Linked DNA regions of Shumkonia mesophila. The protein of the gene in region 1 interacts with the protein of each later gene in a pairwise test. Links are inferred from orthologs where the notes say so. Each region holds a gene or a part of one and is shown on either strand. Other genes may lie near its edges. The genes, in order: cysE and cysK.

Region 1 (3,089 bases):
TCGGGAAATACATGAAAATCGGTCGCCTCCGGCGCGGAAATCGTCGGCGTCGGCGCGAAGGATTTGGTGGGAGACGAGGTCGCGATCAAGCGGTTTCCGTCAACGCCTTGTCGAGGTAGCTTTCGATATGCCCGTTGAGCTCGTCGAGGTGGCCGCCGAAGAAGTGGTCGGCCCCGTCGATGACGCGATAGTCGATCTTGATGTTCTTCTGGTTCGACAGCTTGTGGGCCAGTTTGTCGACCGAGGCGACGGGAATGATGTCGTCGACGTTGCCATGGACGATCATGCCTGACGACGGGCAGGGTGCCAGGAACGAGAAGTCGTGTATGCTGGCCGGCGGCGAAATGGCGATGAACCCGGAAATCTCGGGCCGGCGCATCATCAGCTGCATGCCGATCCAGGCGCCGAACGAATAGCCGCCGATCCAGCAGCCGGCGGCGTTGGGGTTGTGCCCCTGCATCCAGTCGAGCGCGGCGGCGGCGTCGCTGAGTTCGCCCTGCCCGTTGTCGAACTCGGCTTGCGAGCGGCCGACCCCGCGGAAGTTGAACCGCAGGGCGGAAAACCCACGCCGCACGAACGCCTGGTACATGCCGTAGACCAGCCTGTTGTTCATGGTCCCCCCGTGCTGCGGGTGGGGATGAAGCAACAGCGCGATCGGCGCATTGGTGCTTTTCGAGTGATGGTAACGGCCTTCGAGCCGGCCATCGGGGCCATTCAGGGTGACTTCAGGCATCGTCCTTCGCGAACGTTATCCCTAGCGGATTTCGAAAAATTCATGATGGTGAAAGGCAGGGAATCCCCGCAATTCACCAGACTGTCCGCCGACAAATCTTGATTAAATTTGTCGGATTTCCTATATAACCGGTGGTTTTGTGGGGGATTGACCCAGTAACACTGTCCCCAAAATTGAAACATCGTCGGTCGGACCACCGGAAAGCGCGCGTAGGATATAGAAGAGTCCATGTTTTTCAAGAGGCTTCGCAGCGACATCGACGCCATCATGGAACGCGATCCGGCGGCGCGCTCCCGGGCCGAGGTGGTGTTGTGCTATCCGGGCTTCCAGGCTCTGCTCATTTATCGCCTCGCCCACGGGCTGTGGTGCCGCGATTGGCTGCTGGCTGGCCGCTTCGTTTCCCATATCGGGAGGATCCTGACCAATATCGAAATCCATCCCGGGGCTTTCATTGGCAATCGCCTGGTCATCGACCATGGCTCGGGCGTGGTCATCGGCGAAACCTCGGTGATCGGCGATGACGTGACGCTCTATCAGGGCGTGACGCTGGGCGGCACCTCGCCGGCCGTCGACTCCCGCTCCCAGGCCAACCAGAAACGCCATCCGACGCTCGAAGACGGCGTCATCATTGGCTCGGGGGCCCAGGTTCTGGGGCCGATCGTCATCGGGGAAGGTGCCAGGGTCGGCGCCAACGCCGTGGTGACACGCGACATTCCGCGCGGCGTGACCGCCGCCGGCATTCCGGCCCGGGTCATCATGCCGCGCGACAAGCAGAAGGCCAAAGCCAAGGAATTCGTGGCCTACGGGACGCCGGTCGACGAACTGTTCGACCCGGTCCTTCGCAACATCGACACCATGCGTGGCCAGATGGGCCGGCTGGCCGAAAAGATCGAGGAATTGGAAGAGCGCCTTAGCGCCTATGAAGGTGCCGGGGCTGCCGTGAAAGGGTCGGATGACGATGACGAAGAATCGAAAGTCGTGGCGCGCGGCGGCAGCCGCGATGTCGCTTGAGGACGAACGGCGAACCAGGGGGACAGCGCGGTGAGACTAAGCACAAAAGGACGATACGCGGTGATGGCGATGGTCGACCTGGCCAGCCATAGCGGGGGTAAACCGGTGGCGCTGGCGGATATCGCCGACCGCCAGGAAATCTCGCTATCCTACCTCGAGCAGCTTTTCGGCAAGCTGCGCAAGGGCGGGCTGGTGAAAAGCGTGCGCGGCCCGGGGGGCGGCTATCTGCTGGCCCGCGAAGCCGGCGAAACGCGGGTTTCCGACATCATCATGGCGGTCGACGAACTGATCAAGGCGACCCGCTGTACGCCCGGCTCGCCGTCCGGCTGCCATCTCAACAAAAGCCGCTGCATGACCCACGACCTGTGGGAGGAGCTGGGCAACCAGATCTACCTGTACCTCAGTTCCGTCACCGTTTCCGACATCGTCGAGCGGCGCGTGCTGGGCAGCAGCGGCCTGATCTTCCAGGAATTGGAACAGAGCAGCGTCGCCGCCCGCTAGGCCCGGTTCCGGCAGGCGCTCATGAAGCCCATGAAGCCCCCGGTCTATCTCGATCACAACGCCACCACCCCCGTCCGGCCCGAGGCGGCCGAGGCGGTGGCGGCCGCGCTTTCGACGGTGGGCAACCCGTCCTCGGTCCATGCCTTTGGACGGGCGGCGCGCCGCCTGTTGGAAGAGGCCCGCGAAGCGGTCGCCGCGCTGGCCGGCGCGCCGGCCGCCGGCGTCGTCTTCACCGGCTGCGGTACCGAGGCCAATACCCTGGCGCTTTTGGGATGCAGCCGCCCGGCGGTCGTGGTGTCGGCCGTCGAGCACGATTCGGTCATCGGCGCCGCGCCGTCCGCCGCCGTGGTTCCGGTCGACGTCGACGGCCTGGTGGACCTCGACCACTTGGCGACGATGCTGGTGGGCATCGGGGAACTGGCGGTCGTTTCGGTGATGCTGGCCAACAACGAAACCGGGGTCATCCAGCCGGTGGCGCGGGTGGCCGAAATCGCCCGCCGGCACGGTGCCCTGGTCCATTGCGACGCCGTCCAGGCGGCCGGCCGCCTGCCTCTCGACATGAAATCGCTCGGCGTTCACATGATGACGCTGTCGGCCCACAAGATCGGCGGCCCACAGGGCATCGGCGCGCTTCTCGTCGAAGAGGGGGTTTCCATCGAGCCCCTGCTGAGGGGCGGCGGCCAGGAAGGCCGGCGGCGGGCCGGCACCCAGAACCTGCCCGGCGCCGCCGGATTTGGTGCCGCCGCGCGGGTGGCCATGGCCCAATTGGCGGCGGGCGGCGTGCCGGCCGCTTGGCGCGACCGCCTGGAAGCCGCCTTGAAAGGCGTCGAGCCCGATCTCAGGA
Region 2 (3,300 bases), on another replicon or contig:
CGGCCTACGCCACGCCGGGCAGCGCCGGGGTCGACCTGATGGCGGCCATCGCGGCGCCGCTGGCCCTGGCGCCGGGGGCCCGCCGGCTGGTCCCTTCCGGCATCGCCATCGCGCTGCCCGAGGGGTATGAGGCGCAGGTGCGGCCGCGCTCGGGCCTGGCCATCAAGCACGGCATCATCCTGGTCAACTCGCCCGGCACCGTCGATGCCGACTACCGTGGCGAGATCATGGTCATCCTCGCCAACATCGGGGCCGAGACCTTCACCGTCGAACCGGGCATGCGCATCGCCCAGATGGTGGTCGCCCCGGTCAGCCACGTCGCCTGGGAACCGGTCGACGCCCTTCCGGAAAGCGGACGGGGCACCGGCGGTTTCGGCTCGACCGGCCTCCACGCAAAGGGTTGAACCCATGTTTCGTGTGTCCAAGAAAATGCTGTTCGCCATCGAGGCGGTCCTCGACATCGCCTATCACGCCGGCAGCGAGCCGGTGCAGAGCCGCGAGATCACGCGCCGCCAGGGCATTCCCCGGCGCTATCTGGAACAGGCCCTGCAAAACCTGGTGCGCGAGGGCGTGCTGATCGGCGTCCGGGGGCCGCGCGGCGGCTATCGGCTGGCCCGCGAGCGGCGGCGCATTTCGGTCGGCGACATCGTCAGGGTGGTGCGCGCCATGGACGGTTCGGAGGACCCGCTGGAGGACGTCGGCGGCTCCAGCCTGGGGCACGACGTCATCCGCCCGATGTGGCTGGAACTCCAGCAGTCGGTGCTGGTTTCGCTCGACGAAATCACCATCGATTCGCTGTGCACGCGGGCCGACGAGGCGGGAATCGTCAGCGAAGGCCGGCGCAATCTCGATTTCACCATCTGAGGCCCCCATCTGCCTTGGATCGATGTCGCATGGCGGCCGTCGGGAAACCACATTCTCCTTGACGGAATTGCCTGGAAATAACATTTTTTTTGAGGATATTCATTAGCCACGGAAGGGCCTGACCCATGAGCACTCGCCCCAGCGTCGTTTCGGAAGCCGCTTTCACGTCGGAATTTCGCGGACGCATCTACGACAGCATCGTCGATACCATCGGCGCCACGCCCCTGGTCCGCCTCTCCAAGCTGGCCGAGGACGCCGGCAGCAAGGCGATCATCCTCGGCAAGTGCGAGTTCTTCAATCCGCTGGCCTCGGTCAAGGACCGCATCGGGCTGGCCATGGTCGAGGCGGCCGAGGCCGCCGGCCGCATCGGGCCCGGCACGCTGCTGGTCGAGCCGACCTCGGGCAACACCGGCATCGCGCTGGCCTTCGTCTGCGCCGCCAAGGGCTACCGGCTGATCCTCACCATGCCCGAAAGCATGTCGGTCGAGCGGCGCAAGATGCTGGCCCTGCTGGGCGCCGAGCTGGAACTGACCCCCGCCGCCAAGGGCATGACCGGGGCGATTGCCCGGGCCGCCGAGATCGTCGAGCAGAACCCCGTCGCCATCATGCTCCAGCAGTTCGAGAACCCGGCCAACCCGGCCGTGCACCGCCTGACCACCGCGGAAGAGATCTGGACCGACACGGCCGGCAAGGCCGATGTGCTGGTATCGGGTGTCGGCACCGGCGGCACGCTGACCGGCGTCGGCGAGGTCCTGAAGGCGCGCAAGCCTTCCTTCAAGGTCGTCGCCGTGGAGCCCGAGGACAGCCCGGTGCTGTCGGGCGGCGTGCCGGGGCCGCACAAGATCCAGGGCATCGGGGCCGGATTCGTGCCCAAGATCCTCAACGCCTCGATCATCGACGAGGTCTTGAAGATCGGCAACGAAACCGCGTTTGCCACCGCCCGCAAAGCGGCCCGCCTGGAGGGGCTGCCGGGCGGCATCTCGTCGGGCGCGGCGCTGGCCGCGGCGCTGGAGTTGGGCCAGCGGCCCGACATGGAAGGCAAGATGATCGTCGCCATCCTGCCCTCGTTTGCCGAGCGCTATCTGTCGACCGCCCTTTTCGACGGCCTCGGCGTCGAGTAGAAAGGCTTCCGGCCACGCCGGACGACACCATGGATTTCACCGAGGAACAGATCAACCGCTACGCCCGCCACATCCTGCTGCCCGAGGTCGGCGGCGAGGGCCAGGCCCGCCTGCTTTCCTCGCGCGTCCTGGTGGTCGGGGCCGGCGGGCTGGGCTCGCCGCTGCTGCTCTACCTGGCGGCGGCGGGAGTGGGGACGTTAGGCGTGGTCGACGACGACGCCGTCGACCTCACCAACCTGCAGCGCCAGATCGTGCACAGGACGGCAAGCGTCGGCCGGATGAAGGCCGACAGCGCCGCCGAGACGCTGGCGGCCGTCAACCCGGGGGTGAAGGTGATCCGCCATCCGGTGCGCTTCACCGCCGCCAACGCGGAGGAGCTGATGGCCGGCTACGACGTGGTGGCCGACGGCAGCGACAACTTCGAGACCAAGTTCCTGCTCAACGACGCCTGCTACTTCGCCAAAAAGCCCCTGGTCGGCGGCGCCATCCTGCGCTTCGCCGGCCAGGTCTATACCTTCAAGGCCTACGAGGAGGGCGACGGGCCCTGCTATCGCTGCATCTTCCGCGAGCCGCCGCCGCCCGATTCGGTGCCGACCTGCGCCCAGGCCGGCGTGCTGGGCGCGCTGTGCGGCCTGGTCGGCTCGACCCAGGCGGTCGAGGTGCTCAAGGAACTTCTGGGCATCGGCGAAAGCCTGGCCGGCTCGCTTTTGGTCATCGACGCGCTGACCACCACGTTTCGCAAGATCCGCGCCAAGCGCGACCCCGGCTGCCCGCTGTGCGGTGCCCACCCGTCCATCCGGGATCTTTCGATCCATGCCCACTGAGGCCAGCCCGGACAAGCTTTCCCTCGTCGTCTTCTCGGGCGACTTCGACAAGGTCCACTACGCCCTGGTGCTGGCCAGCGGCGCCGCCGCCATCGGCAAGGCGGTGACCCTTTTCTTCACCATGGAGGCCAGCCGCGCCCTGATGAAACCGGCCGCCGACGGTACGCCTTCGTGGCGCGCACTGCCGGTGGCGAGCGACGGTTGGGCCGACGCCGGGGCCATGGACGACGCCTTCGCGGCCAGGGGCGTCGCCACCTTCGAGGAACTGCTGACGGCCTGCCCGGAACTCGGCGTGCGCTTCCTGGTCTGCGAGATGGGCCTGAAGGCGATGGATCTCTCCCGCACCGACCTCCGGGGCGACATCCCGATCGAGGACGGCGGCGTCGTCACCTTCGTCACCGACGCCTCGGCCAAAGGCGCCATGCTGTTCATTTAGGGCCTTTCCCGCCCCAGGACCAGGCCGCCCAGCGACGCCCACACCGGGCCCGGCC

Evidence for each region.
Region 2: the proteins of cysE (region 1) and cysK interact in binary tests that used the Escherichia coli proteins (3 or more experiments, as listed by UniProt). The link is inferred for Shumkonia mesophila from one-to-one orthologs.

The regions. Positions count from the first base shown.
Region 1 is NZ_JAOTID010000006.1:163,567-166,655, reverse strand. Bases 80-2,852 are described here. They hold cysE (serine O-acetyltransferase), read left to right. Parts: upstream 80-961; coding sequence 962-1,744; downstream 1,745-2,852. Other genes in these bases: ODR01_RS12165 (cysteine desulfurase family protein), read left to right, coding at 2,267-2,852; ODR01_RS12170 (Rrf2 family transcriptional regulator), read left to right, coding at 1,775-2,245; ODR01_RS12180 (alpha/beta hydrolase), read right to left, coding at 86-733. Also shown: more of ODR01_RS12165, read left to right, coding at 2,853-3,089.
Region 2 is NZ_JAOTID010000001.1:419,984-423,283, forward strand. The notes cover bases 4-2,987. They hold cysK (cysteine synthase A), read left to right. Parts: upstream 4-989; coding sequence 990-1,985; downstream 1,986-2,987. Other genes in these bases: dut (dUTP diphosphatase), read left to right, coding at 4-404; ODR01_RS01810 (RrF2 family transcriptional regulator), read left to right, coding at 409-864; ODR01_RS01820 (HesA/MoeB/ThiF family protein), read left to right, coding at 2,015-2,809; ODR01_RS01825 (DsrE/DsrF/DrsH-like family protein), read left to right, coding at 2,799-2,987. Outside these bases: more of dut, read left to right, coding at 1-3; more of ODR01_RS01825, read left to right, coding at 2,988-3,245; ODR01_RS01830 (aminotransferase class IV), read right to left, coding at 3,242-3,300.